Regions from separate parts of the Herbidospora sp. NBRC 101105 genome, predicted to be linked through region 3. Evidence: riboswitches for the same ligand, from Rfam matches in the RefSeq annotation. Region 3 holds a riboswitch; each other region holds the start of a gene.
What was found. A riboswitch is a leader RNA that binds a small molecule or an ion and turns the genes downstream of it on or off. The one in region 3 is predicted to bind cobalamin.

Region 1 (9,692 bases), on a different contig from region 3:
GGCCGCCTTCTCGACGCCGAAGACCGAGGCCAGCTCGGCCATCCCCCGAGGCCCTTCCAGCAGCACGCACAACAACTTGGCCTGTACGGGGGTCAGATCGTGACGCTGGGAGACACGCGCGTACCGGCCCTGCACCAGCCCCGAGAGCTGGACCAGCCCGATGGCGACGTCGTTCATGGACGTAACGGTACATCGTGCATATAGTTAGCGTCGCGTACAGTACGCGCCATTAACCAATCGAGGTACGCCATGACCTTCGACACTCCTGCCGGCACCCGCGGCAGCCGCCAGCCCGGCGGACGTTTCTTCCTCTGGTTCAACAAGCTGATGGCCCGGCGCATCCGCAGAAGCGGCAGCTTCGGCGGCTTCGACGCGCTGGTCCTGACCACCGTCGGCCGCAAGACCGGCCAGCCGCGCACGAACCCCGTCGGCTGGTTCCCCGGCCCCGACGGCACCTGGCTGATCGTCGCCTCAGCCGCCGGCGCGGCCGGGAACCCCGCCTGGTACTACAACCTCGCGGCCCACCCCGACCAGGTGCGCATCGAAGTCGGCGGCAAGGCATACGACGTCACCGCCGAGCAACTGCACGGAGCCGAGCGCGAGCAGGCGTGGCGGGACATCGTCGCCAGGTCGCCCCGGTTCGCCCAATACCAGGTGAAGACCGACCGGCAACTGCCGATCATCCGCCTGAAGTCCCGTTAGCGGCAGGATCGTGCAAGAGGTCGACCGGATCTTTCTACCCGTCGCCGCAGCTCAGCGCTTCGATGGAGGGGACGAGAAAGGAACACGATCATGCCGCTCGACCACTATGTGACCCTCGGACGCTCCGGCCTGCGGGTCAGCCCGTTCGCCCTCGGCGCGATGACCTTCGGCGACGACCCCGGCTCGGCCGGATGCGACGTCGAGGAGTCGGAGAAGATCCTCACGACGTACCTCGACCGGGGCGGGAACTTCGTCGACACGGCCAACTTCTACAGCAACGGCCACTCGGAGAAGATCCTCGGCGACTACTTCGCCGCCCGGCCCGGCCTGCGCGGCCACACGGTCGTGGCCTCGAAGTTCTTCGGCAACATGCACCCCGGCGACCCCAACGGCGGCGGCGCGGGCCGGGGCTCGATCATCGCCCAGCTCCACGAGACCCTGCGCCGTCTCCAGACCGACTACCTGGACCTCTACTGGCTGCACAACTGGGACCGCAACACGCCCCTTGAGGAGACGATGCGCACCCTCGACGACCTGGTGCGGGCCGGCAAGATCCGCTACATCGGCTTCTCCAACACCCCCGCGTGGGTCGTCGCCCAGGCCCAGACGACGGCCCTGCTGAGAGGCTGGACCCCACTGATCGCCCTCCAGGTCGAATACTCCCTGCTGGCCCGCACGGTCGAGGGCGAGATCGCGCCCCTCGCGTTGGACCAGGGCCTGGCCCTGACCCCGTGGAGCCCCCTGAAGAACGGCTTCCTGTCCGGCAAGTACCGCCGGGGCGTCGAGGTCGCCGACTCGGCCCGGACCGCCTACGTGGGCGGCCCGACCGAGGAGGAGTACCGGGTCATCGACACCGTGGCCGCGATCGCCGACGAGGCCGGCGCGTCGTCGGCGGCGGTCGCCCTGGCGTGGCTGCGTGCCCGCCCCGGCACGGTGGTGCCGATCCTGGGAGCCCGCCGGGTCGACCACCTGGAGAACAACCTCGTGGAGGTGGCCCTTTCCGAGGAGCAGCTCCGCACCCTGGACGAGATCTCCGCCCCCACACTGGGCTACCCGGCGGCGGTCAACGGAGAGGTGCGCGCGATGCTGCAGTTCGCCGGCACGACCGTCGACGGAGAATCGTCGACGGTCTATCCGCCGCTGCTCCAGAGCTCGGTGCGATACTGACGCAGAATGGGCGAATGGAATACAGGTTCGTTCCCTTTGACGACCAGCCGTGGCACGAAATCATCCCCGGCCTTTTCATGGGCGGCCATTTCCGCAACGACTCCGGCGGCCTGCTCCCGGTGATCGTGGCCGACGAGTTCGACGTGGTCATCAGCATGATCCGCCTCGACGGCCACGGCCCGGGAACCTCGGCCGTCCACCACGCCTGCCACGTCCCCGACGGCCAACTGACCCCGGCCGAGATGGCCGAGGTCCGCGCGATGTCCGACCTCGCCGCCGAGGCGGTGCGGTCGGGGCGGAAGGTCCTGGTCAGGTGCAGGGCGGGCTACAACCGCTCGGGCCTGGTCGTGGCCCAGACCCTGCTCCTGCTGGGTCACGGCCTGGACGAGGCGATCAATCTGGTGCGGACAAAACGCTCGTCGTTCGCCCTGCACAACCCGCATTTCGTGGAATACCTGAACGCCGGTACATGAGAAAGCGCCCGTCCCCCGGGGAAGAGGACGGGCGCTTCTGATTTGCGAAAGGTGTTACTCGACGTCCACGACCGGGCTGCCCGGGCGGCACCGCTCGGGGAGCGGCTCCGTGTTGCACCCCGTCAGGATCCGCAGGATCTGCGGGTCGTGGTCGGAGGCCTGGTCGGAGAACTCGGCGTTGATGTGCACGACGCCGTAGGCGTAACCCTTGATGTTCGGGGTCACCAGGATGTGGTCGAGCGCCTGCGAGTTGCCGTCGAAGATGTACGAGTACCGCTCACCGGCGGGCAGGTCGTTGATCAGCGCCTTCAGGAGCGCGCCGTTGTCGGTGAGGGTCGAGACGGCGGGTGAGAACTGGTAGTCGTTGATGTCGCCCAGGACCACCGCGCGGGCCTGGCCGCCGCTCTTGGCGTTCAGGTCGGCGATGAAGTTGCGCACCTCGGTCGCCTGCGCGATGCGCTGGACCTCGGTGGTGCGGTTCGGCGGCTGGACGGCGGCCGAGTGGGGGTGGTCGCCACCCTTGCTGTTGAAGTGGTTGGCGACGACGAAGAGCTGCTTGTTGCCGTCGTACAGGAACTCTCCCACGAGCGGCTTGCGGCTGGACGACCACGCCGACGACGTCGGGTTGATGCGGCCGGGGCTGGCCGACAGGTAGACCTGGTTGCTCGTCGGACGCTCGCGCAACACCGTCACGGCGGTGTCGGCGTCGCCGCCCGGACGGTCCACGAAGGTGGTCCGGGCCGGGTTGAACAGGAAGACCTGGCGGATGTTGCCGCCGGGGGCGCCGCCGTCGGTGCCCTCGTTGGGGTCGATCGAGCGCCAGTCGTAGGTCGGGCCGCCGGCCGCGACGATGGCCGCGATGAACTTGGCCACGGTCTGGTCGGCCGCCACGGTGCCGGTGGCGGTGCCGTTGTTGTCCTGGATCTCCTCCAGGGCCAGGATGTCCGGCGTGCCGAGGTTGACGACCACGGCCTCGGCGAGGCGCTGGTACTTCGCCGCCGAGTCGCCGACGGTCAGGTTCTCGACGTTGTACGTCGCGATCGACAGGTCGCCGGCCTTCTTCGCCGGGGTCACCTTCTGGCGCTTGAGGCCGCCCTCGGTGATGGCGCCGAGCTGGGTGGCCTGGAGGACGTAGCCGCCGAAGCTCTGGTAGTCGATGACGCCGGTGGTGCCGGCGGCCAGCGTCGAGCCGACGTTGGCCGCGGGGGCGCCGACGAGCGACTGGATGAAGAACCGGCCCGCGTTGTTGTCGGCGTAGTCGAGGTAGATGTGGCCGCCGCGCGGGGTCGGGTTGTGCGCCGGGTCGAAGGTGACCCACAACTCGCCGAACTCGGTGTTGACCGGGCTGACCAGCTTGGTGGTCTCCGCGACGGTGGCGCGCATGCCCTCGTGGACCTCCAGCCAGTCGAGCACGTACGACGACGGCTCCAGCGGCTGGGCCTCAAGGGAGCCCGACTTGGTGTAGGCCGGGGGCAGGTCCACGGTCACCGGCGCGGGCAGCGGGTTTCCGCTCGACAGCTTGACGGTGCTGACGGTGCCGCCGAGCTCGGTCAGCGCCTGCGAACCCGTGGCGGGGCGATACTCGGTGACGCGGCCGGAGGCCAGCACCGAGTCGCCGGGCACGACCGTCGGCGAGGTCGTGCCCATGAAGACGAAGATGCCCTCTGAGGTCAGCGGGTCGGCGTCGACCGACGGGTCCTGCATCCAGTAGCCGCGCGAGCTGCCGGTGGTGCGGACGGCGGTGACGATGCCGGGCACGTTGGTGACGTTCTGGCCGACGATCGGGGAGATCCGGCCGCTGCCCTGGATGTCGTGGATGCGCACGGCGCCGGGCGTAGGGTCGGTCGGGCCGCCCGTGTCGGTCGCGGTGACCGTGGTGCCGGCCGAGTTGGTGGCCTTCGGCACACCGGCGGTGAAGTCGACCGAGTTGTTGTCGGTGTCGGTCATAGCGCCGGACCGGGCGGCGGCCGTGGTGTTCGACAGGCCGGGGGCCGCGAGGGTCTCGACGTTGGCGGTCGCGCCGTAGCCGACGAGGTCCTTCACGTTCGGGGCGGTCGCGCAGGAGGTGCCGCAGCCGACCAGCGGGACCTGCGCGGTGACCAGCGCGACGACACCCGAGGTGGCCGACATCGGGATCGAGCCGGTGGCGTCGGGGGTCGGCAGGCTCAGCGTGCCGCCGGCGCCGGGCGCCTGCTGGACCAGGTACTTGCCGTGGGCCGGGATCGTTCCGCTCAGGTTCGTCATCTGGAAGACGGCACCTGCGGCCGAGGCGTATTGAACGCTCCAACCGGACACGTTGATCGGGCTGCCGGTGAGGTTCGCCAGCTCGATGTAGTCGTTCTTGATGGTCGCGCCCGAGTTGCCGCCACCGCCGTAGACGCCGGAGATGACGACGTCGGTCGAGAGGGCGCTCGCGGGAGCCGGGACGGTCGTCAGGGTGGCCGCGACCGCTAACGACAGACCTGCCGCAGCGATCAGGCGGCGTGCTCTGGGATTAGCCACAGGTGTTCTGCTCCTTGGGGGAGATGGTCTCCACAGAGCATGGTGGCACCGCATATGCCTTGGAAATGGCACATTCTGCTACTACCGAGGAGTTCGCCGTTTCTTTCCGTGACGTTTCACTTCGCCCAGGTCCGCGACGTGGACAAACGGCTTTCTGACGACACTCGTGGACGGATCACCGACAATCCCAGTCGGCTAGAACGAGGTCGACTCTCCGGGCTCCAAGAGGTGCAGCCGGTCGGCGAGTTCGTACTTCTCGAAGGCGTCCAGCAGGTCGGCCGGGCCCTCGGTGAAGTGCTGCCAGCCCTCCATGTGGACGGGGATCACCACCTCCGCGCCGGTGATCAACGTCGCCTCCACCACCTCCTCGGCCGTGAAGGTCAGGAAGCCGTCGAGCAGCGGGGTCCGGGCCGCGCCGGCGAAGAAGACGCCGGCGTCCATCGGGCCGAGCCGTTCGGTGATCTCGCGGGTCGCCTCAAGCGAGGCGTTGTCGCCGCTCACGTAGATCGCCGGTAGATCGAAGGCGGTCAGCACGAAGCCCGTCACCGGGCCGGTGAGATCTTCCGTGCCGGGTGGCCCGTGGCGGCCGGGCACCCACGTGATGCGGAGGGAGCCGCCGTCGGGCCGCTCGAAGGTCCGGTGTTCCCAGGGCCGCAGGCCGGTGATGTCCTCACCGAGCCGTTCGGCCGCCTCGGGCGTGGTCAGCACCTCGGGCACCTCGTCGAGCAGGGCCCGGCCCGAGCGGTCGAGGTTGTCGGCGTGCTGATCGTGGGAGAGCAGGACGATGTCGAGATCGCCCAGTTCCTCCGGGGAGACGGCCGGGCCGGTGGTCTTGATGAGCGTCCGGGTGCCGCTGGGGATCGGTCCGGGCGCGTCGAAGGCCGGATCGGTGAGCAGCCGGAGGCCGCCGATCTCCAGCAGCGCCGTGGGCCCGCCCACCAGTCGCACGGTGCAGGTTTTCCGCTCCATCACCCCATCCTGCGCACACTCCGCCAGGGGGATTCGTCCGGGGGTGCCGGACACCACATGTTGATGTGACAGCCGATCTCGATCCCAGATATGGTGTCTCACGCGTTGGTTCGCCCCGCCCGCCAGCCGGGGCGCCGTAAGAGGGAACCCGGTGGGAATCCGGGACTGCCCCGCAGCGGTGAGTGGGAACGAAAGCCGTCAATCGAGCACTGGGCTGCCGAAGGCCTGGGAAGCGACGGCCGGTAGGCGCTTCGCGACGAAGCACGCCCGCGAGTCCGAAGACCTGCCAATCGCGTTTTGGTCCGAGGCCGCGTGGGACGGCCCCGCCCGGTGCCCTCGTGCCCGCGCGCCTCGGTGAGTTCGCGAGGAGAGGACGAGGATGCGCATCAAGAAGCGCGACGGCTCGCTCGAACCGGTCGACGTGACCAGGATCGTGGCCGCGGTGGAGAGTTGTTCCGGCGGGCTCGACGACGTCGAGCCGCTGCGGGTCGCCACCAGGACGATCAGTGGCCTGTACGACGGCGCCACCACCGCCGAACTCGACCGTCTGTCGATCCAGACCGCCGCCGAGATGATCGGCGAGGAGCCGCAGTACTCCCGGCTGGCCGCGCGGCTGCTGGCGGCGTACATCCGCAAGGAGGTCGAGGCCGACACGTTCAGCCGGTCGATCAAGGAGGGCCACGCCCTCGGCCTGATCGGCGACACCACCGCCGCCTTCGTGGCCGACCACGCCGACCTGCTCGACGCCACGATCGACACCGGCAACGACCGGCGGTTCGAGTACTTCGGCCTGCGCACCGTGTACGACCGCTACCTGCTCCGCCACCCCCAGACCCGGCTCCCCGTGGAGACCCCGCAGTTCTGGCTGCTCCGGGTGGCCTGCGGGCTGGCGCGCACGCCCGAGGAGGCGGTCGAGCTCTACCGCCTGATGTCGTCGCTGTCCTACCTGCCCAGCTCGCCGACGCTGTTCAACTCCGGCACCGGGCACACCCAGATGTCGTCGTGCTACCTGGTCGACTCCCCGCGCGACGAGCTCGGCTCGATCTACGAGCGGTACGCCCAGGTCGCCCACCTGTCGAAGTTCGCCGGCGGCATCGGCATCTCCTGGTCGCGGGTCCGGTCGAGGGGGGCCCTGATCAAGGGCACCAACGGCCACTCCAACGGCATTGTGCCGTTCCTGCGCACCCTCGACGCCTCCGTGGCCGCCGTCAACCAGGGCGGCCGCCGCAAGGGCGCCGCGTGCGTCTACCTGGAGCCCTGGCACCCCGACGTCGAGGAGTTCCTGGAGCTGCGGGACAACACCGGCGAGGACGCCCGCCGCACCCACAACCTCAACCTGGCGAACTGGATCCCCGACGAGTTCATGCGCCGCGTCGAGGCCGACCAGATGTGGTCGCTGTTCGACCCGAACGAGCTGCCCGAGCTGCCCGACCTGTGGGGCGAGGCCTTCGACGAGGTCTACCGCAAGGCGGAGCAGGACGGCCGTCAGGTGCGCCAGATCCGCGCCCGCGACCTCTACGCCAAGATGATGCGCACCCTGGCCCAGACCGGCAACGGCTGGATGACCTTCAAGGACACCTCGAACCGCACCTGCAACCAGGCCGCCGAGCCGGGCAACGTGGTGCACCTGTCGAACCTGTGCACCGAGATCATCGAGGTGTCGAACGACGAGGAGACCGCGGTCTGCAACCTGGGTTCGATCAACCTGGCCGCCCACCTGGCCGACGGCGGCATCGACTGGGCCAAGCTCCGCCGGACCGTCAAGACGGCCGTGGTCTTCCTCGACCGCGTGATCGACATCAACTACTACCCGACCAAGCAGGCCGCGGCGAGCAATCCCCGCTGGCGTCCGGTCGGCCTCGGGCTGATGGGGCTCCAGGACGTCTTCTTCGCGCTCCGGCTGCCCTTCGACTCCCCTGAGGCGAAGGAGCTCTCCACCCGGATCTCCGAGGAGATCTACCTGACCGCTCTGGACACCTCGGCCGACCTCGCGGCCGAACACGGTCCGCATCCGGCGTACCAGGAGACCTGGGCCGCCCGCGGCAGGCTCCAGCCCGACCTGCACGGCCTCAGCCCCGAATGGACCGCGCTCCGCGCGAAGATCGCCGAGTACGGGCTGCGCAACTCCCTGCTGATCGCCATCGCCCCGACCGCGACCATCGCCTCGATCGCGGGCTGCTACGAGTGCGTCGAGCCGCAGGTGTCGAATCTCTTCAAGCGCGAGACGCTCAGTGGAGAGTTCCTCCAGATCAACAACGCGCTGGTCGCCGAGCTCAAGGCGCGCGGCCTGTGGACGGAGCCGATCCGCACGGCCATCCGTCAGGCCGAGGGCTCGGTCCAGGGCATCGCCGAACTGCCCGGCGAGATCAGGACCCTGTTCCGGACCGCCTGGGAACTGCCCCAGCGGGCGCTGGTCGACATGGCGGCGGCGCGCGGCCCGTACATCGACCAGAGCCAGTCGCTCAACCTGTTCATGGCCAGCCCGACCATCGACAAGCTCTCGTCGATGTACCTCTACGCCTGGAAGTCGGGCCTCAAGACCACCTACTACCTGCGCTCGCGCCCCGCGACGCGCATCCAGCAGGCCACCGTGCCGGTGCTGACCGCCGCCGAGGTCTGCTCCCTGGAGAACCCCGAGTCCTGTGAGGCGTGCCAGTGATGCTGCTCGACCCCGGCATGAGCCTGACCCTGCGCCCGATGCGCTACCCGGCGTTCTTCGAGCGCTACCGCGACGCCATCAAGAACACCTGGACCGTCGAGGAGGTCGACCTCCACTCCGACCTCGCCGACCTGGGGAGGTTGTCGCCCGCCGAACGCCACCTGGTGTCGCGGCTGGTGGCCTTCTTCGCCACGGGTGACACGATCGTCGCCAACAACCTGGTGCTCAACCTCTACCAGCACGTCAACGCCCCCGAAGCGCGCCTCTACCTGTCGCGGCAGCTCTTCGAGGAGGCCGTGCACGTGCAGTTCTACCTGAACCTGCTCGACACCTACGTGCCCGACGAGCAGGAGCGCTTCGAGGCCTTCGCGGCCGTCGAGAACATCCCGTCGATCAGCCGCAAGGCCGAGTTCTGCTTCCGCTGGATCGATTCCCTGGGCGACCTCAAGAGCCTGGAGACCAAGGCCGACCGGCGGGCCTTCCTGCTCAACCTCATCTGCTTCGCCGCGTGCATCGAGGGCCTGTTCTTCTACGGCGCCTTCGCGTACGTCTACTTCCTGCGCTCCCGAGGCCTGCTGAACGGCCTGGCCTCGGGCACGAACTGGGTGTTCCGCGACGAGTCGATGCACATGGCGTTCGCGTTCGACGTCGTCGAGGTGGCCCGCGCCGAGGAGCCCGACCTGTTCGACGACGACCTGATCGCCGAGATCAGGCGCATGCTCGCCGAGGCGGTCGACTGCGAGGCCCAGTTCGCCGAAGACCTCCTCGGCCAGGGCGTGCCGGGCATGTCGATCGCCGACATGCGCCTCTACCTGGAGCACGTCGCCGACCGCCGGCTGGCCCAGCTCGGCGTCCCGCCCCTGTACGGCTCGAAGAACCCCTTCGCCTTCATGGAGCTCCAGGACGTGCAGGAGCTCTCGAACTTCTTCGAGCGCAAGGTCTCGGCCTACCAGGTCGGCGTCACCGGCACGGTCAGCTTCGACGCCGACTTCTAGCCGCGCCCGCTCATCCGCGCCCCGGTGACCGTCACGCCCTTCGACGAGACGGTCACCGGTGGACCCGCCCGACCCGCGTCAGCAGGTCGCCCCGCGCCGCCGGTTAGGAGCAGAATGTCGGCATGGCTCACCCTCTCGTGCCCAGCATGCGCCTGGATGAGCTGCTCGCCGAACTGCAGACCCGGCTCGACGCCGTGCTGGCCACCCGTGACCGCGTCCACTCGT
Region 2 (9,692 bases), on a different contig from region 3:
CATAGGGCACCTCCGGGGGGACCGGCGGGCGGCGCACCATCACGACCGGGACGCCCAGTTCGCGGGCGGCCCGCAGTTTGGCGCGGGTCAGCTCGCCGCCGCTGTCCTTGGTCACCAGGGTGTCGATCCGGTGCTCGCGCATGAGGGCCAGCTCGCCGTCGAGGGTGTAGGGCCCCCGCGAGAGCACGACCTCCATCGACACCGGGTCGTCGGGCGGGTCGACCGACCGCGCCAGGAACCACACGCCGGGAACGCCGTCGAAGACCGGCAGGCTCCGGCGCCCGGTGGTCAGGAACACCCGCTTCCCGGGCAGCGACCGGGCCGCCTCCTCCAGCGAGGAGACCCACCGCCAGTCGTCGCCGGGCTCCTGCGTCCAGCCCGGCCGCCGCAGCCCCAGCAGCGGGATGCCGGTCATGCCCGCCGCCTCGGCCGCCGCCTCGGACATCCGCGCCGCGAACGGATGGGTCGCGTCGACGACCACGTCGACCGGATGCTCCCAGAGCCAGCGGGCCAGCCCGAGCGACCCGCCGAACCCCCCGATGACGACCGCCCCCACGGGCAGCCGGGGCGCCTTGACCCGGCCCGCCAGCGAGGTCACCACGACGTGTTCGGGGTGCAGCCGGGCCGCCAGTTCGCGGGCCTCGGCCGTGCCCCCGAGGATGAAGACGCGTTTCATGCCGGATAGCGGCGCGGCGTGAACACCACGTCGCCGGCCGCGCGCGTGGTCGAGGAACCGATGATGAGCAGGCAGCGCATGTCCACCTCCGCCGGGTCGAGGTCGCCGAGGGTCGTCACCACGATTCTCTCCTGAGGCGTGCCCACCGCGCGCCCGACGACGACGGGCGTGTGCGCCGGGCGGTGTTCGAGCAGCAGGTCGCGGGCCACCCCGACCTGCCAGGTGCGGGTCTTGGACGCCGGATTGTAGATCGCCAGGACCAGGTCGGCGGCGGCCGCGGCGGAGATCCGCCGGGCGACCACGTCCCACGGCTTGAGCTGGTCGGACAGGGAGATCACGCAGTAGTCGTGGCCGAGCGGCGCGCCGACCCGGGCGGCCACCGCGTGCGCGGCCGTCAGCCCCGGCACGACCCTGACCGGCACGCCCGCGAACCGCTCCTGCGTGGCCGCCTCCAGCACGGCCGAGGCCATCGCGAACACGCCCGGGTCGCCCGACGACACCACCGCGACCCGCGCTCCGGCCAGGGCCAGCGAGAGGGCGTGCTCGGCCCGTTCGGCCTCGACCCGGTTGTCGGTGGCGTGCCGCTTCTGGCGCGGGTTCGGCGGGACGCGGTCGAGGTAGGGGCCGTAGCCGACGAGTTCGTCGGCGGTGGCCAGGGCGTCCTGGGCCTCGGGGGTCAGCCAGGGGCGTCCGGCCGGGCCGAGGCCGACCACGGCCACCTCGCCGGGGCCCTCGTGTCGCGGGTGCTCGGGCAGCGGGAGCGGGGCGCCGACGGGGGAGGGCAGCAGCGCGAGGGAGAAGTAGGGCACCGAGTCGGGGTCGACGTCGCGCAGCGGCGCCAGGCGCTGGGCGCCGGTGGTGGCGCGTTCGACGTACCAGGCGTCGTCGAGGCGGCCCGCCTCCTCCAGGGCGGCGCGGACCTTGGTGAACGTCCTGCCCAGCTTCATGATCGCGACCGGGCCGCCGCCGATCCGGGCGGCCAGCTCCTCGGCCGGGAGGGTGCCGGGCAGCACCGTCAGCGTCTCGTCGCGCTCGACCAGGGGGCGGCCCAGCGCCGCCGCAGCGCCGCTGATCGAGGTCACGCCCGGGACGACCTCGGTCGGGTATCGGCCCGCCAGACGTTTGTGCATGTGCATGTACGACCCGTAGAACAGCGGGTCGCCCTCGCACAGCACCACCACGTCGCGGCCCGCGTCGAGGTGGACGGCCAGGCGGGCGGCGCAGGCGGCGTAGAACTCGTCGAGGGCGCCCTGGTAGCCGCCCGGGTGGTCGGTCGTCTCCGTGGTCACCGGGTAGACCAGGGCCTCCTCGATCTGGCCCTCGCGCAGGTAGGGGGCGGCGACCGAGCGGGCGATGCTGCGGCCGTGCCGGGCGCTGTGGTAGGCGATCACCCCCGCCTCGCCGAGCAGCCGGGCCGCCTTCACGGTCACCAGTTCGGGGTCGCCGGGGCCGAGGCCCACGCCATAGAGCGTTCCGGTCATCATTCCTCGTCACTGGCGAGGGCGTTCAGGGCCGCCGCCGTCATCGCGCTGCCGCCTCGGCGGCCGCGTACCACCAGAAACTCCAGGTCGGACGCCGCCAGGGCGTCCTTCGACTCGGCCGCGCCGATGAAGCCCACGGGGATGCCGACCACCGCCGCCGGTGCGGGCGCCCCCTCGGCCACCATCTCCAGCAGCCGGAACAGGGCCGTCGGCGCGTTGCCGACCGCGACCACCGCGCCGCCGAGACGCTCGCGCCAGAGCTCCAGCGCCGCCGCGCTGCGGGTGGTGCCCAGTTCCGCCGCCAGGGCGGGCACCCGCGGGTCGGCGAGGGTGCAGATCACCTCGTTCGCGGCCGGGAGCCGCCTGCGGGTGACCCCCGCCGCGACCATGTTCGCGTCGCAGAGGATGGGCGCGCCCGCCTCCAGCGCCGTGCGGGCCGCCGCGACGACCCCGCCGGACCAGGCCATGTCGCCCGGCAGGTCGACCATGCCGCAGGCGTGGATCATGCGGACCGCGACCCGCGCCACGTCGGGTGGGAGGGCCGACAGGTCGGCCTCGGCGCGGATGGTGGCGAAGGACCGGCGGTAGATCTCCGCCCCGTCCTTGATGTAGGTCACGGTGTGCTCCGCTGGTAGCCGGACGGGGTGGCGATCATGTCCACGACCTCGCCCCGGGGCCGGCCGCACCGCCGCGCGCAGCCGGACCAGTGGACGGGCACGCCGATGGGCGTGGCGTCGTGCTGGACGTCGCTCAGCGACTTCGCGCAGCCGGGTCTGCCGGTGCAGGCGGTGACGTGGAGCCGGGGATCGTGGGGGTCGGTGACCAGCCCGCCGGGCAACCGGGTGCCCTTGGGGACCAGGACGGTGCGCCACGGGGTGACCCGCAGCCATTCGGCCTCGGCCAGGACGTCCGCCTGCCGCGTGGTCAACCGGCCCAGGGGGACCAGCACGCCGGTCGTGTCGCCGAAGTCGCCGACGTATCCGCTGGTCCGGGGCGTGGGGAGGGTCGCGGGGACGCCGGGGAAGGCGCCGTCGGGGATGCGCCACGCGCCGTCGGAGACCTTCAGGAAGTTCTGTGCCACTTTGACCGCTTCGTGGACGGCCTCGGCGGGCGGGAGCCGTAACCGGAGATCGGTCGTCCCCGCGACGACGGCGAAGCGGTCGCCGCGGGACATCAGCAGCACGTCGGCGCCCAGCCCCGCCACGTCGCCCGAGCCGTCGTCGACCGCGAACAGGAACCGGCCCGACAAATCCGCCAGTTCCGGCGTCGCGCAGACCGCCTCGTCGAGCGCCCGGACCACCCCGCGGAAGGCGGCCGAACCGTTCAGCGGCGAGGCCACGATGTTGCGCACCCGCTCGTGCGACGGCGAGGGCAGCAGCCCCGCCGCCGCGACCGCCTCGGCGAAGGCCGTCGGGTCCCGCACGCCTCTGACCTGGATGTTCGCCCGCGACGTCAGCTCCAGCACGCCCCCTCCGGAGGCCGCGAGCACGCCGAGCTGGGCCCCCGTCAGGTCGCCCCCGGGCAGCCGGACCCGGGCCAGCGGCCCGTCGGCGGCGGGGTGGACCTGCAGCGCGCCGGGGCAGGCGTCGCGCGAGGATTGTCCGGTAATGGCCACGTCGAGGATGGTAAAGCCCACCGTGGGTCTTGCAAGCCGGGGGAGTCCCGTAGTCTCATCGGGCGACGGCACAAACGAGGAAGCCGGTGTGAATCCGGCGCGGTCCCGCCACTGTCACCGGGGAGCGAACCCCACCGACGGCCACTGTCACAGGGAAGGCCGGGGTGAGCCCTGATCCGGGAGCCAGGAGACTCGGCCGTCACCTGGACAGACGACCCGGGGCGCGGACCCCGAGGGAGGGCTTCGCCATGATCGTTTTGCTGTCGACCTCGGACACCGACCTGCTGAGCGCCCGCGCGAGCGGCGCCCCCTACCGTCTGGCGAACCCCTCCCGGACCCCCGACCCGGCCGCGTTGCTCGACGGCGCCGACGTTGTGGTGGTGCGCCTGCTGGGCGGCCGGCGGGCCTACGAAGAGGGCCTGGACGCCGTGCTGGCCAGCGGCAAGCCCGTCGTGGTGCTGGGCGGCGAGCAGGCCCCCGACGCCGAGCTGATGGAACTCTCCACCGTGCCCAGCGGGGTGTGCGCGGAGGCCCACGCCTACCTGGCCCACGGCGGCCCGTCGAACCTCGCCGAGCTGCACCACTTCCTCAGCGACACCCTGCTCCTGACCGGCAACGGCTTCGCCCCGCCGGCGGCCCTGCCCTCCTGGGGCCTCGGCGACGCCATCGACGGCGAGGGGCCGGTCGTGGGGATCCTCTACTACCGCGCCCACCACGTCGCCGGAAACACCGCCTTCATCCGGACCCTGTCCGAAGCCGTCCGGGACAAGGGCGGCCGCCCGCTCCCGGTCTTCTGCGCCTCCCTGCGCACCGCCGAGCCCGGCCTGATCGACACCCTGCGGCAGTGCGACGCCCTGATCGTCACCGTCCTGGCCGCGGGCGGCACCCGCCCCGCCACCGCGCAGGCGGGCGGCGAGGACGAGGCCTGGGACGTCGGCGCCCTCGCCGACCTCGACATCCCGATCCTCCAGGGCCTGTGCCTCACCACCGACCGGGCTGCCTGGGAGGCCGCCGACGACGGGCTGTCCCCGCTCGACGCCGCCTCGCAGATCGCCATCCCCGAGTTCGACGGCCGCATCATCACGGTCCCGTTCTCGTTCAAGGAGATCGACCCCGACGGGCTCACCGTCTACGCCGCCGACCCCGAGCGCGCCGCCCGGGTGGCCGGCGTGGCGGTCCGGCACGCCCGCCTGCGCCACATCCCCGTCGGCGAGCGCCGGGTGGCGATCATGTTGTCGGCCTACCCGACCAAGCACTCCCGCATCGGCAACGCCGTCGGCCTCGACACGCCGCGCAGCGTCGTCCGGCTGCTGAAGGCCATGGGCGAGGCCGGATACGCGATCGGCGACCTCCCGGGCGTGGCCGCCCAGGACGGCGACGCCCTCATCCACGCCCTGATCGCCGCCGGGGGACAGGACCCCGACTGGCTCACCGACGAGCAGCTCGCCGGCAACCCGGTCCGCATCCACAAGGACGACTACCGGGCCCACTTCGACACCCTCCCGGCCGACCTCCGCGAGGCGATGGAACACCACTGGGGCCCGCCCCCGGGCGAACTGTTCGTCGACGGCGACGACATCGTCCTGGCCGCCCTCCAGGACGGCAACCTCGTCGTCATGGTCCAGCCGCCGCGCGGCTTCGGCGAGAACCCCATCGCCATCTACCACGACCCCGACCTGCCGCCGAGCCACCACTTCCTGGCCGCCTACCACTGGCTCTCGTCCCGGTACGACGCCGTCGTGCACGTCGGCAAACACGGCAACCTCGAATGGCTGCCCGGGAAGTCGGCCGGCCTGTCGGCCGCCTGCGGCCCCGACGCCGCGCTGGGCGACCTCCCGCTGGTCTACCCCTTCCTCGTGAACGACCCGGGCGAGGGCACCCAGGCCAAACGCCGCGCCCACGCCACCCTGGTCGACCACCTGGTGCCGCCGATGGCCCGCGCCGACACCTACGGCGACATGGCCCGCCTGGAGCAGCTCCTCGACGAGCACGCCTCCATCGCCGCCATGGACCCGGCCAAGCTGCCCGCGATCCGCGCCCAGATCTGGACGCTCATCCAGGCCGCCCGCCTCGACCACGACCTCGGCCTCGACGACCGCCCCCACGACGCCGAGTTCGACGACTTCCTGCTGCACGTCGACGGCTGGTTGTGCGAGGTCAAGGACGTCCAGATCCGCGACGGCCTGCACGTCCTGGGCCAGGTCCCCTCCGGGGAAGCGAGGGTCGACCTGGTGCTGGCGATCCTGCGCGCCCGCCAGATGTGGGCCGGCGACCAGGCCCTCCCGGGCCTGCGCGAGGCCCTGGGCCTGACCGAGAACGGCGACGCCCGGACCGACGTCGACGTCGCCGAGGCCAAGGCCCGCGAGCTGGTCGTCGCGATGGAGGCGGCCGGCTGGGACCCCGCCGCGGTCACCGCCGAGGGCGCCGTCGGCGACATCCTGCGCTTCGCCGCGACCGAGATCGTCCCCCGCCTGAACGGCACCGCCGACGAGATCACCAACGTCCTGCACGCCCTGGACGGCGGCTACGTCCCCGCCGGTCCCAGCGGTTCGCCGCTGCGCGGCCTGGTCAACGTGCTGCCGACCGGCCGCAACTTCTACTCCGTCGACCCCAAGGCGGTGCCCAGCCGCCTGGCCTGGGAGACCGGCCAGGCGATGGCGGAGTCCCTCGTCGAGCGCTACCGGGCCGACACGGGGGAGTGGCCCCGCTCGGTCGGCCTGTCGATCTGGGGCACCAGCGCCATGCGCACCTCCGGTGACGACGTCGCCGAGGTCCTCGCCCTGCTGGGCGTGCGCCCGGTCTGGGACGACGCCTCCCGCCGCGTCACCGGCCTGGAGATCGTCCCGGCTGGGGAGCTGGGCCGCCCTCGCGTGGACGTCACCGTCCGCATCAGCGGCTTCTTCCGCGACGCCTTCCCCCACGTGGTCGCCCTGATGGACGACGCGGTCAAGCTGGTGGCCGACCTGGACGAGGCGGACAACTACGTCCGCGACCACGTCAGGGCCGACGGGTCGACGCTGCGCGTCTTCGGCTCGGCCCCCGGCGCCTACGGAGCCGGTCTGCTGCCGCTGATCGACAGCCGCACGTGGCGCGACGACCGCGACCTCGCCGAGGTCTACGCCGTGTGGGGCGGCTTCGCCTACGGCCGGGGGGTGGACGGCGTGCCGGCGCGGGAGGCGATGGAGGCGGCGTACAGGAGGATCAACGTCGCGGCCAAGAACGTCGACACCCGCGAGCACGACATCGCCGACTCCGACGACTACTTCCAGTACCACGGCGGCATGATCGCCACCGTCCGCGCCCTCACCGGACGCGACCCGAAGGCCTACATCGGCGACTCGACCCGGCCCGACGCGGTCCGCACCCGCAGCCTCACCGAGGAGACCAGCCGCGTCTTCCGCGCCCGGGTGGTCAACCCGCGCTGGCTGGCCGCCATGCGCCGCCACGGCTACAAGGGCGCCTTCGAACTGGCCGCCACCGTCGACTACCTGTTCGGCTACGACGCCACCACCGGCGTGGTCGCCGACTGGATGTACGACAAGATCGCCGCCACCTACGTCCTCGACGAGGAGAACCGCCGGTTCCTCAGCGAGTCGAACCCCTGGGCCCTGCACGGCATCGCCGAGCGCCTGCTGGAGGCGGCCGGACGCGGCATGTGGGCCGAGCCCGACCCCGAGATCATCGCCGCGCTCCGGCAGGCCTTCCTGGAGACCGAGGGCGACCTGGAAGCTACATCGTGAAGGCGTCGGGCGGCAGGTAGTCGGCCCGCCGCCCCGGCGTCGCCGCCGCGATGCCCTCACGGTGTAACAGGCCCGCCAGCAGCAACGACACGTCCTTGCCGGGCAGCCGGTCGCGGGCCCGCCGCCGCAGCAGCCCGTCGAGCACGGGCACGAGCGGCCCCGCCTTCGAGGGCGGGTCGGGGTCGCGCGTGGTGGCCAGGCCGAGCACCGACATGGCCGTGCCGAGGAAGGGCGGCCGCCCCTCGACGGCGGTGTAGATGGTCGCGCCCAGCGACCACAGGTCGGCCGCCGGGGTGGCCGGGCCGCCGCTCATGCGTTCGGGCGCGATGAAGTCGACCGTGCGGGTGACCGGGACGGTCGTCGGCGCCGCCGCCTCGTGTTCGAGGGCCGCGATGCCGAAGTCGGTCAGCACCACCCGGTCGCCGGTCAGCAGCACGTTGGCCGGCTTGATGTCGCCGTGGACGACCCCGGCGTCGTGGGCGTGCCGGACGCCGGCGAGGAGCTGGTAGCCGATCCACGCCGACCAGTGGACCGGCAGCGAGCCCAGGTGCTCGATGGTCTGCTGGAGGGTCAGCCCTTCGAGGAATTCGGTCACGATGTAGAGGCGGCCGTTCTCCTCCAGCAGGTCGTGGACCGTGATGATGGCCGGATGGCTGAGCCGGGCCGCCGACCGGGCCTCGTTGAGCGCCTTGCGGCGGGCCAGCTCCATGTCGGGACGGTCGGTGCGGTAGGGCGGCTGGACTTCCTTGATCGCGACGTCGCGCTTCAGCAGCAGGTCGTGGGCCTGCCACATGATGCCCGAGCCGTCACGGCGGATCGGGATGGTGAGCTGGTAGCGGCCACCCAGCAGCGTCTGCTTCGCGCGCTCGGGTTTCACCGGCGGACCCGGCGTGGCCGATGTGGAGCTCCCATGGTGAGCCTGCGCCGTGTGCTTACCGATCTGAACCAACCACCTGTCTGACCCGAATCCAAGCTCCCCATGCGCTCAATATTCTGGTGGGCCGACGGCGGTTTCGCTCCGTATCCGGGAGATCTAGAGCAACCCGATTCCCAAGATGATCGTACCGGCCGCCAGCGACGCCCCGCCCAGCCCGGTGAGCCAGATCAGGCGGTTGGGGCGGGTGTCCTTCGGCCGTACGACCGACAGGAAGAACCCCAGCGGCATCAGGACCGGCGCGGCCACGATGAGCCACTGCGCCAGCGACCGGAACCCGGGGGAGAGGTCGGCCTGGTCGAGGTAGATCAGGGCCACGAGCGAGAAGAGCACGAGCACCCCGGCGTGGGCATGTCCGGCACGCCACAGTCCCCGTCTGACTGGATTGTCCAGATAACCGGGTATACGTCCGAGTATATGAGCGAGCAGACTGGCCCCACCGAAGGCGACGCCGGACACGGTGATCAGGAGGATCCCGGCGGTGGTAAGGGTGGAGGGAGACATTCGAAGGCACCCCGATCTGATTGGATAGTCGTGCTGTCTGATAATTATTGGATAGCGGAACTATCTGGTCAACCCGTTTGAAGATCGCATGGCGATTCAGGCGAGTTGTCGGTCGGTTCGGGGAAGATATGAAGCAGACACGTCCCCCGAGTGGAGGTATCACCGATGGCGAGCAGGGACACCGGCGGTCAGAAGCAGACGGGCAGGCAGGAGACCGAGACCGAGCAGGTCGAGGAGCAGTCGGGAAGCGACGTCCAGGAGCGCCACGAGAAGCTCAGCGACGACGTCGACTCGATCCTCGACGAGATCGACGAGGTCCTCGAGGAGAACGCCGAGGAGTTCGTCCGGTCCTACGTGCAGAAGGGTGGCGAGTAAAGGGGCCAACGCCCACCTCGCCCACGTCCCTCGTCGCGGCCGCGGAACCCTCCGCCGGCCGCGACGAGTCGTTTGCGGGGAAAATTTCCGATCATGAACCCGGTTCGCGGTGAGCTGATCGGGAAGAGTGCAACCAGCGCTGTCACATGAGTAGGGTCGGCGTAAACAACACGACCTAGGAGGGAGTCGCGTGGCATCTCAGCAGGCCTGGATGAACAACCTCTTCACCAATACGGGTTCCTCGTCCTTCACCGAGTTCCTGCGTGGCTACGCCCCGGAGATGCTCCCGGGCAACCGCGACGCGCTGCCCGCCCCCGTCGGTGAGCAGATCCCCCACGCGACCACGATCGTGGCGGTCACCTGCGCC
Region 3 (9,692 bases):
CGTCGCCCGGGTCGTGGTGCCGGGGCTGCGCTCCACCGGACCGGCCGCCTACCCCTTCCTGGGCGCGGGGGCCGACCCGCTGCCCGGCCACGTCGAGAGGCTGCCGGTGCCGCATGTCTGATCCCTGGAACCTCGACCGGCCCGGCCGCAAGGTCGCCAGGACCGGCACCCACCGCGCCGCCACCCTGGAGGACACCTGGCGGCGGCTCGGCCCGGCTCTGAGCGCGTGCGGGGTCACCCGCGTCGCCGACGTCACCGGCCTCGACCTCATCGGCATCCCGGTCGCCACCGCCTATCGCCCCAACGCGCGCAGCCTCTCGGTCAGCCAGGGCAAGGGCGTCAGCCGCGCGGCGAGCCGCGTGTCGGCGGCCATGGAGGCCGTCGAGCACGCCCACGCCGAGGTGATCGACCGCCCCCTGCGGCTGGCCCGGCCCGCCGAACTGGGCCCTGCGGCACTCGACCCCCGCGGGCTGCCGCGCACCGCCGACGGCGTGCTCGACGACGTCACGCCCCTGCTCTGGATCGACGGCGCCGACGTCCGCACCGGCGAACCGAGAGCGGTGCCCTACGAGGCGGTGAGCCTCGACTTCACCCTGCCGCCCGCGCTGACCGGGCACGGCCTGTCGCGCGACAGCAACGGCCTGGCCGGGGGGAACACCGCGCTGGAGGCGCTGGTCCACGCGCTGTGCGAACTGATCGAACGGGACGCGGCGGCCCTGTGGGACCTCCGCGACGGCCCGTCCCAGGCCGGGGCCCGGATCGACGCCGCCACGCTGACCGACCCGGAGACCGTGCGGCTGCTGGACCTCTACGACCGGGCGGGCGTCGAGGCCGCGCTGTTCGACCTCACCTCCGACCTCGGCGTCCCGGTGGTGCTCTGCCACATCGTGGAGGCGGAACCCGACCCGTTCCGCCCGCTGCCCGCCGCCACCGGGCTGGGTTGTCATCCGTGCCCGTCCATCGCGGTCCAGCGGGCGCTGACCGAGGCGGCCCAGTCGCGGCTGATCACCATCTCGGGCGCGCGTGACGACGTCACCCGGGAGCGCTACGCGCAGACCACCGACACCGGCGGCGTCACGGAGCTGCGCGACGCGTTCCGCGCGACCCTGCCGCACGCCCGGCCGTTCACGGTCACCGGGGCCGACCACGACCTGCTCGGCGACGACCTCGACTGGCTGCTCGACCGGCTGGCGGCGGCGGGCCTCGACCAGGTGGCCGCCGTCGACCTGACCCGGCCGTCGCTGGGTGTGCCCGTGGTCAAGGTGCTGGTGCCCGGCCTGGAGGGGGCCGGTGCGCTGACCGGCGAACCGACCCTGCCCGGTCCCCGGGCGCGTGCCCTCGGAGCGGAGCCGGCCGATGCCTGAGATCGCCGTCTTCGCCGGCCCGACGATCCCGGCCTCCGTCGTGCACGACCGCCTTCCCGGACGCGACGTCGTGGTGCTGCCGCCGGCCGGGCAGGGCGACGTGGCCGCGCTGGTCGCCGCCGAACGCCCCCGTGTCGTCGCCTTCGTCGACGGGGTGTACGAGCGGGTCCCCGCCGTCTGGCACAAGGAGCTCCTCTGGGCGATGTCCGAAGGCGTCTCCGTCGCCGGGGCGGCCAGCATGGGCGCCCTGCGCGCCGCCGAGCTCGCGCCCTACGGCATGACCGGCGTGGGCGAGGTCTACCGGGCGTTCGTCACCGGCGAGCTGATCGACGACGACGAGGTGGCGGTCGCCCATCTGGACGCCGACCAGGGATACCGCCCGGTCAACGAGGCGATGGTCACCATCCGCGCCACGCTGCGCGCCGCCGTGACCGAAGGGGTGATCTCCGGCGGCGAGGCGGCCGGCCTGCTCGCCGCCGCGAAGGACCTGCACTATCCCGACCGCCGCTGGCCCCGCCTGCTGGACGGTCGCGACACGCCACTGCGCGACTGGCTGCCCGGCGGGCGGCGCGACGTGAAACGCGCCGACGCCCTCGCGCTGCTCGACCTGCTGGCCGCAGACGAGATCCGGCCCGCCGACCGCGCCTGGCACTTCGAACGCACCTCGCAGTGGCGGGCGGTGCAACCGGTCGGCCGGACCGCGCTCCCGCCCGCCGTCGCCGCGGCCGTCCTCGACGACCTGCGCGCCGAGGGCGGCTACGACGAGCTCGAACGCGCCGCCGTGTTGCGCCTGGTGGCCGCCGCCACAGGGGCCCGCCCGCACGGGGCCGCCCTCGACGAGTGGATCGCCCTCGTGTCGGAGCGGGTCCCGGCCGCCGACCTGGCCGACCTGACCCCCGCCGGTCTCGCCGCCTTCGCCGCCGACCAGGCATGTCTGGTGGCCGCCACCACCGAGGTCGCGGGGGACGTGCCCGCCGCGATCCTCGACACCCTGCGCGTCCGCGGCGAGTACGCCGCACGTGTCGCCTCCAAGGAGAAACAGTGAAGAAACCCCTGTTCGCGCTGGCCGCCATCGTCCTGCTGGCCGGCTGCGGCACGTCCGGCACCCAGGCCGCCCCCGCGCCCTCGGCCGCTCCCGGTCCGGTAGAGGTGAGCAACTGCGGCACCGTCTACACCTACGCCAAGCCGCCGGAGCGCATCGTCACCTCCAGCACGGTCGCCACCGAGGTCGTGCTGGCCCTGGGCCTGAAGGACCGGATGGCCGGCACCGTCGCCGCCACCGACATCATGCAGCAGTACGCCGCCGACCTGACCGGCGTGAAAGTGATCTCCGAATCCGCCTTCCCGCCCCCGTCCAAGGAGGTCGTCTACTCCGCCAACCCCGACCTGGTGGTCAGCGGCTACCCCGACGACTACGGCCCCAAGGCCCTCGGCGACCGCGCCGTCCTGCAGAAGGAGGGCGTCAACAGCCACCTGCTGTCGGCGAGCTGCCCGGGCGGCACCGCCACCGTCGAGCAGACCTACGACGACCTGCGCGCGCTCGGACAGGTCTTCGGCGTGCAGGACAAGGCCGAGCAGCTCGTCACCGCGCTCAAGGCCGAGGTCGACGCCGTCACCCCCGTCACCCCGGCGCTGCGCGTCTTCGACTACGCCGGAGGCAAGGACAAGCCGCTGACCAGCGGCGCGAACACTCTGGTGTACGACCTGGCCCGCCGGGCCGGCGGGGAGAACATCTTCCCCGAGACGAAGGAGTTCGGGCAGGTGTCCTGGGAGGAACTGGTCAAGCGCGACCCCCAGGTGATCATCGTCGAGGACCAGGTCTTCGAGCCCGCCGACGAGTCCATCGAGTGGATGCGCTCCTACGCCCCGATCAAGGACGTCACCGCGGTCAAGGAGAACCGGTTCGTCGTCATCCCCGTCAACGACCTTCAGCCCGGCCTGCGCAGCGGCCGCGCGCTCAAGGCCCTGGCCGAGGGCTTCGCCCGTTGACCGTCCGCGTCGCCGCCCGGCGGGTCTCCACCGACCCGCCGGGCCGTCGGGTGACCCTGGCAGGCTCGGTGGTGCTGCTCGGCGTGCTGCTCGGCGTCTCCCTTGTCGCCGCCGTCGGCCTGGGACCGGTCGACATCCCCTTCCTGGACGTGTGGCGCATCGTCCTCGCCACCCACGACGCCCCCTCCGGACCGCTCGCGGTGATCGTGCGCGACATCCGGCTGCCCCGGGTCCTGCTCGGTGCGATCGTCGGCGCGGGCCTGGCCGTCACCGGCGCGGTGCTCCAAGGGGTGCTGCGCAACCCGCTGGCCGACCCTTACCTGATCGGAGCCAGCTCGGGGGCGTCGCTGGGGGCGGTGCTGGCGCTGATGTCGGGCCTGTCGTGGCTGCTGCCCGTGGCGGCCTTCACCGGCGCCATGCTCACCTTCACCGTGGTGCTGCTGCTGGCGCGCGGCGGCGGCCGGCTCGGCGTCACCTCACTGATCCTGTCGGGGGTCGCCGTCGCCGCACTGGCGGAGGCCGCGACCAATTTCATCGTGCTGAACTCACCCGACTCCCAGTTGCGGTCGGCGCTGTTCTGGACCCTCGGCGGCCTGTCCGGCACCCAATGGAACGACCTGCCCGTCCCGGCGGTCGTGGTCGCGATCTCCGTCGTGTGGTTCCGGCTGCGCGCGGCCGAACTCAACGCCCTCGTGCTGGGGGAGGAGGGGGCCACGAGCCTGGGCGTCGAGGTGAACCGGCTGCGGACGCGGCTGGTCGTCGGCTCGGCGATCACGGTCGGCGCGGTCGTGTCGGTCAGCGGTGGCATCGGCTTCGTGGCGCTGATGGTGCCGCACGCCGTCCGCATGGTCGCCGGCGGCGACAACCGGTGGGTGGTCCCGCTGAGCGCGCTGGCCGGAGCGCTGCTGATGGTGTGGGTCGACGTGGGGGCACGCCTGCTCAACCAGCCCGACGAGATCCCCATCGGGGTCATCACCGCGCTGCTGGGCGCGCCGTTCTTCCTGGTCCTGCTGGCCCGAGCCAACCGGAGGGCGCTGTCGTGAGCCTCTCGCTGGAGATCGAGGACCTCTCCTGGGCGCCCGTGCTCCACGACGTCACCCTGTCGGCGGCGCCGGGGGAGATCTTGGGCCTCATCGGCCCCAACGGCAGCGGCAAGTCGAGCCTGCTGCGCTGCGTCTACCGGCGGCAGCGGCCCGACCGAGGCCGGATCACGGTCGACCGGCTCGACGTGTGGACCGCCCCGGCGGGCGAGGTGGCCCGCCGGGTGGCCGTCGTCACCCAGGAGTCGCCCGCCGACCTGGAGAACAGCGTCGAGCAGATCGTCGCCCTCGGCCGGGTGCCCTACCTGGGCACCCTGGGACGCCTCACCCGCGCCGAACACGACCTGATCGACGACGCGATGGAACGCTGCGAGGTGCGTTCGCTGGCCCGCCGCCCCTACGCCCGGTTGTCCGGCGGCGAACGGCAGCGGGTGCACCTGGCCAGGGCGCTGGTCCAGCAGCCCGGCCTGCTCCTGCTCGACGAGCCCACCAACCATCTCGACCTGCGTCACCAGGTGGAGCTGCTGCGGCTGGTCCGGTCGCTGGGCGTCACCGTCGTCGCCGCCCTGCACGACCTCCAGCTCGCCGCGGCCGCCTGCGACCGGCTCGCGGTGCTGAGCGGAGGCCGCCTGGTCGCCGACGGCCCGCCCGCGAAGGTGGTCACGGCCGGCCTGCTCACCGAGGTGTACGGCGTGACCGCGGAGGTGACCCACGGCCCCGACGGACTGCCCAGGATCAACCTGCCCCTGGCCCGCTAGTTCGAGCCCTCGGGGACGGGGTCGGCCATCATGGCCCCCTCACCCGGCGTGCTGGTGAGGTAGACGTGCTGGTGACCGTGGCCGGCGTCGACGTTGATCTGGTCGAGCTGGGTGGCCGCCACCGACCAGGCCAGCACGCCGGCCGTGCGCTGCCGGAGGGCGACCTCCAGGCAGCCGGCCCGCACGTCGGTGGGCACCTTCCGGCAGTAGGCGTAGGTGTCGACCGCGATCGCCATGGCGTCGACGGCGCTGCGGAACCCGGCCCGCGCCACGTTGGTCGCGGTCGTGCCCGACGGCGTGGCCGCGTGCCGGTCGACCGCCTGCTTCATCACCTTCTGCCACTCGGCGATCTCGGCGTCGGCGGGCGTCCGGGCGGCGAGCGCGCCGCCGGGCGGCAGCGCCTCTCCCAGGCCCACCATGACCGAGGTGATCTCGCCAACCGTGGTGCGGGCCGTGGACGTCAGCTCCGTGACCTGCTGCGCGTCGCGCTTCATCTCGGCCGCCCGCATCTCGGCGACCGAGGTCTCGGTGGCGTCCGGCGCCCCGAACAGATATCCCAGCGAGCCCGCCACGAGGATGGCGGCCACCAGCCCGATCGCGTACCGCGACCGTCCCGGGCCGGGCTTCTCCTGGATGGGGAGGGGGCGGGCCGATCTGGCCGTCTTGGAGGGCATGCGACAGGCTCCAATGGTCGACTTCTCGCGCAGACCGTACCTTCTCGGGTGATCGACGTCCATGGTGGCGCGATGGCGGATAAGCTCGGCGGCGTGGATGGTTCGCCCGCCTCCGCCAGAGCCGGGCGTCGTAAGAGGGAACCCGGTGCGAATCCGGGACTGCCCCGCAGCGGTATGTGGGAACGACCGCCGTCACCAGCACTGAGCCCTCCGGGCTTGGGAAGCGACGGCCACTAGGAACGAGCACCACGCCCACGAGTCCGAAGACCTGCCTCCGCCCGCGCGCCGACCTCGGCGCGTGGTGGTCCGCGGCCTCGTGGGAGGGCCTGCGCGTCGTGCGCTGTCTCCCCTTTCACGTGGCCGCATGTCGGCGAGACGAGGGAAGCAGCCGTGAAGACGACGATTCTGGGTTACCCGCGCATCGGCGCGCGGAGGGAACTCAAGTTCGCCACCGAGAACCACTGGGCCGGCGTGATCGACGCCGCCGAACTGGAGACGACCGCGGCGCGGTTGCGCCGCGAGGTCTGGACCGAGCTCCGCGACGCCGGGCTCGACACCATCCCGTCCAACACCTTCAGCCTGTACGACCAGGTGCTCGACACCACCGTCATGATCGACGCCGTCCCGGCCCGATACCGCGCCCTGACCGGCCTCGACCGCTACTTCGCCATGGCACGCGGCACCGCGGACCTGCCGCCGCTGGAGATGACGAAGTGGTTCGACACCAACTACCAGTAGTTGGTGCACAAAGGCAACATGGAGAGTCGACGAAGAGCAGAGCGTCGCAGCGGTCCGAGCAACGACGCAGAGCCGTTGACCAGCATCACTGGCCGCACCCCGGGTCACGTCACGTTCGTCGAGATGCCAGCAAGATCAGTCGAAGGTATGCAGCCGCGAGGATTTTCACTACATGATCAAGGCGGCCTCGCCTGCGGCGTGCCGCGCGCTGGCGATCGCGGACCGCGCTGCGGCTCTTCGGCCGGTCGCGGCCCGCGCCGCCAGCACCCAACGCCGAGCCCGGACAGGCTGAGCGATCCTGATCCAAGGTGCGGGGCAAAGTTGACACGATACGCAGCCCTTTTCGAAGGCTATGGCTTCTCTACCTAGTTTTGATAGCAATCGCTATACTGCCGCTTATGGCCACGAGACCGGCAATCCCCCGCGAACTACGGCGTCGAGTCCTTATTGAGGCAGGCCATCGTTGTGCAATTCCGACATGTCGCGCCACGCCGGTTGAGATTGCACATATCATCCCGTGGGCGAAAGTCAAAAGACATGAATTCAAGAACCTCATCGCTCTTTGTCCCACATGTCATACACGATATGACGGTGAATATAATTCATTAGATCGGAAAGCTATGCGGCAATACAAGGCCGCACTTAATCCGCTGCTCTCGGCAAATTATGGAAATACTCATGACCAAATTACTCGGATTGCGGCCTATCAGGAGTTTCGAACCCTCTTTGGGGCCTGGGTGCAGGCAGAGATCGATCACGCGAGCGCGAAATCTAAGCTAAAGACATCCGCTATTCCTGCAGACCGCGACAACAGTTGGGCGGAAAGATATGCCTATGCGCTGTGCTCGGCATTGGATTTTCAGAGAACTTGGGGCCAGGAATCGGAAATCTCGGCAATCGCAGGATCCATACTGCACCACGTAGCCGAATGGTCCGATGAGATTAGGGCAAGCCCGCTCCCTATGCCTCGGGAGCTGGCTACGCGCGATATCGCAGAGGAAATCTCTGAAATCTCGATGGAGCTCCATTTTTCCATTTGCGAGGAAGTTGGAATTTTGGCAATCGACCATTCTGTGGAATAAATGCCCTGATAGCCGCAGCAATGACCGCAGTCTTTGCCGCCCAATTGTTTGTGTCCCTCGGTTGGGCCGCTGATGCGGGCAGCTATGGGGGCGGCGGGGAAGGCTGGCCCGTCTCGCCATCCCGGGCGCGCTATGAACCTCCGCAGGATCTACCGTGCTTCGCCGCGAAGCAGCCGATCCCACACGGCCTTGGCGTCCTTGACGGGCCAGCGGTACGTCTCCGCGATCTTCGGTTTCGGCTCGCTCTGGATCGTCTTGCGGATGAAGGCCCGCCCACCCGCATGGAGCAGCTCATAGATGGTGGCGCGGCAATCGCACGTCCACGCCATGGCCCGTACCCGATCAGCCCCCGCAGTCGGCGCGTACCACTCAAGCCGCATGTGATCTTTCTGCGCGACCGCATAGTGAGGGCTCACGCAGCCGATCAAGTCGTCTAAAGATCCCATCGCCGGAGCCGCTTCACCGCGTACCGTCAGCGGCCCAGTCGACGAGCCGCACGGCTACAGACTGCGGCTCTGCAACGGGAACCCGTGTAACGTCCGAGCCAGCCCGCCGCCGCCTGATCGCAAACCACGACGAGCCGTCTCCGAGACTCACGGTGACGATCGCAAGCTGCCCGCGTCGCCCGTAGACGTCGAGTTCGACCCCTCTGTCCTCGGGGGCCGTCCAGGCTTGCCCAAGCCTCAGCGCGATACGTCGCACGAGACGAACACGAAGGCCATGCGCCGCCAACAGCGCACCGAGGGCACGCAAGGTCCGGCTGTGCTGCTCCACGTCCTGGTCGCTGATGGCGATGGTCGGGCGCATGGGTGCTCCTCTTGGGGGACGGCAGTAGGTCGAGGCTACGCCAACCTTCCTACTCCTTCCTAGCCCTACTCATAGGTTCCCATGGGTACGCCTGGTAACGACATGGAACGCTGTCGTTCCTAACCTGGTCCAGTGATCGAGTTCCGGCCCGACGAGCTCAAGTGGGAAGCCGTCCTGGCAGAGATACGCCGCCGCATCAAGTCGGGGGAGTACAAGGTCGGACACCCCATCCCGGGCGAACCGCGCATGGCCGAGGAGTTCGGCGTCGCCAGGGGCACGGCCCGCAAGGTCATCAAGGCCCTGCTGGAGTCTGGCGAGATCTACACCGTCCTCGGCAAGGGCACCTTCGTGGCCGACCCGGAGACCGGCGGCCCGCCTCAGCGGGACGAGTCCGACGAGTAGCACGCACGCCACCAGTTCGGGAATCGCCGTGGTGCCGCCGGCCCAACCGCTTCGCGGCCCTTCGGGTGCTTCGCATTGCGCCGGCCGCACCACTCCCCATCGGCGAATCAGTCAGCCTGGTTCCGTCTTCGCTCGCGTTCGATCTGCCGCGCCGTGGCGACCTGATTCCGGATCATCTCCACCCACAGATGCTCACCGTGACGGAGCCCGGCACCGGCGAAGCGCCACTGCCCTACGGTGACCGTCTGCTTGTCTCCCGGTTCGGGTAGCCCGCGCCGTTCCCGGGCCTTGTCCGCCTGGTGGTCGGCGCGGACCTGACGTAGTGCCCCGAGGGTGGTCGAGAAGTGGCGGCTCTTGGTCGAGAAGTGGCCCCGGTAGCCGAGCATGTGCGCCCAATGCCGTAACGGCACCTCGGCGTAGGCCGGATCGGTAGCCAGGCCGAAGCAGGTGTAGATCATGCGCCGCGCGTGCTCGGTCACCTTCAACCGCGCCACGTCGCCGAGCTGACGGATCGGCCGGTCCACCGTGCCCGCCGACTCGGCCCCCTTGGTCGCGTACTTGGCGATGTAGCCCGCCACCCGCAGGTCACCGAGGTGATCGAGCGAGTCGGCGACATAGATGGGATCGACGTCGAGCTGGGTGCCCCACCGGCCGAGGAAGCCCGGCGCGGAGACCATCACCGATCCCGCCGTCTCACGAATGGCGTCTTGGAGCACGGGCACGGTGGCCCAACCAGGCGGCGAACCGGCTGGCCCGTCCGGTCCGTCGAGTCGGATCACCGCATGGAAGTGGACCAGCCCCCGCGCCTGATACTCGGCCACCTTGGCGTACGACAGAC

Region 1: another riboswitch for cobalamin. It lies ahead of QSK34_RS23180 (ribonucleoside-diphosphate reductase subunit alpha); the one in region 3 lies ahead of QSK34_RS35020 (5-methyltetrahydropteroyltriglutamate--homocysteine S-methyltransferase).
Region 2: another riboswitch for cobalamin. It lies ahead of cobN (cobaltochelatase subunit CobN); the one in region 3 lies ahead of QSK34_RS35020 (5-methyltetrahydropteroyltriglutamate--homocysteine S-methyltransferase).

What each region holds. Positions count from the first base shown of each region.
Region 1 covers NZ_BSSX01000005.1:538,810-548,501, reverse strand. Annotated here, with positions in the region: gene QSK34_RS23210 (MarR family winged helix-turn-helix transcriptional regulator) at 1-177, opposite strand, end outside; gene QSK34_RS23205 (nitroreductase family deazaflavin-dependent oxidoreductase) at 250-702, shown strand; gene QSK34_RS23200 (aldo/keto reductase) at 793-1,869, shown strand; gene QSK34_RS23195 (protein-tyrosine phosphatase family protein) at 1,884-2,342, shown strand; gene QSK34_RS23190 (DUF8508 domain-containing protein) at 2,397-4,844, opposite strand; gene QSK34_RS23185 (MBL fold metallo-hydrolase) at 5,040-5,813, opposite strand; cobalamin riboswitch at 5,904-6,118, shown strand; gene QSK34_RS23180 (ribonucleoside-diphosphate reductase subunit alpha) at 6,193-8,472, shown strand; gene QSK34_RS23175 (ribonucleotide-diphosphate reductase subunit beta) at 8,472-9,467, shown strand; gene QSK34_RS23170 (GAF domain-containing sensor histidine kinase) at 9,590-9,692, shown strand, end outside.
Region 2 covers NZ_BSSX01000006.1:207,190-216,881, forward strand. Annotated here, with positions in the region: gene QSK34_RS24685 (cobalt-precorrin-6A reductase) at 1-676, opposite strand, end outside; gene QSK34_RS24690 (precorrin-2 C(20)-methyltransferase) at 673-2,157, opposite strand; gene QSK34_RS24695 (precorrin-8X methylmutase) at 2,157-2,774, opposite strand; gene QSK34_RS24700 (ferredoxin-like domain-containing protein) at 2,771-3,772, opposite strand; cobalamin riboswitch at 3,822-3,987, shown strand; gene cobN (cobaltochelatase subunit CobN) at 4,021-7,512, shown strand; gene QSK34_RS24710 (serine/threonine-protein kinase) at 7,502-8,389, opposite strand; gene QSK34_RS24715 (hypothetical protein) at 8,546-8,785, opposite strand; gene QSK34_RS24720 (ubiquitin-like protein Pup) at 9,116-9,325, shown strand; gene prcB (proteasome subunit beta) at 9,537-9,692, shown strand, end outside.
Region 3 covers NZ_BSSX01000010.1:42,123-51,814, forward strand. Annotated here, with positions in the region: gene QSK34_RS34985 (YcaO-like family protein) at 1-121, shown strand, start outside; gene QSK34_RS34990 (YcaO-like family protein) at 114-1,364, shown strand; gene QSK34_RS34995 (TfuA-like protein) at 1,357-2,409, shown strand; gene QSK34_RS35000 (ABC transporter substrate-binding protein) at 2,406-3,353, shown strand; gene QSK34_RS35005 (FecCD family ABC transporter permease) at 3,350-4,396, shown strand; gene QSK34_RS35010 (ABC transporter ATP-binding protein) at 4,393-5,151, shown strand; gene QSK34_RS35015 (hypothetical protein) at 5,148-5,825, opposite strand; cobalamin riboswitch at 5,924-6,099, shown strand; partial or broken gene QSK34_RS35020 (5-methyltetrahydropteroyltriglutamate--homocysteine S-methyltransferase) at 6,216-6,557, shown strand; gene QSK34_RS35025 (HNH endonuclease) at 6,962-7,645, shown strand; gene QSK34_RS35030 (hypothetical protein) at 7,795-8,061, opposite strand; gene QSK34_RS35035 (hypothetical protein) at 8,105-8,452, opposite strand; gene QSK34_RS35040 (GntR family transcriptional regulator) at 8,585-8,854, shown strand; gene QSK34_RS35045 (replication initiator) at 8,962-9,692, opposite strand, start outside.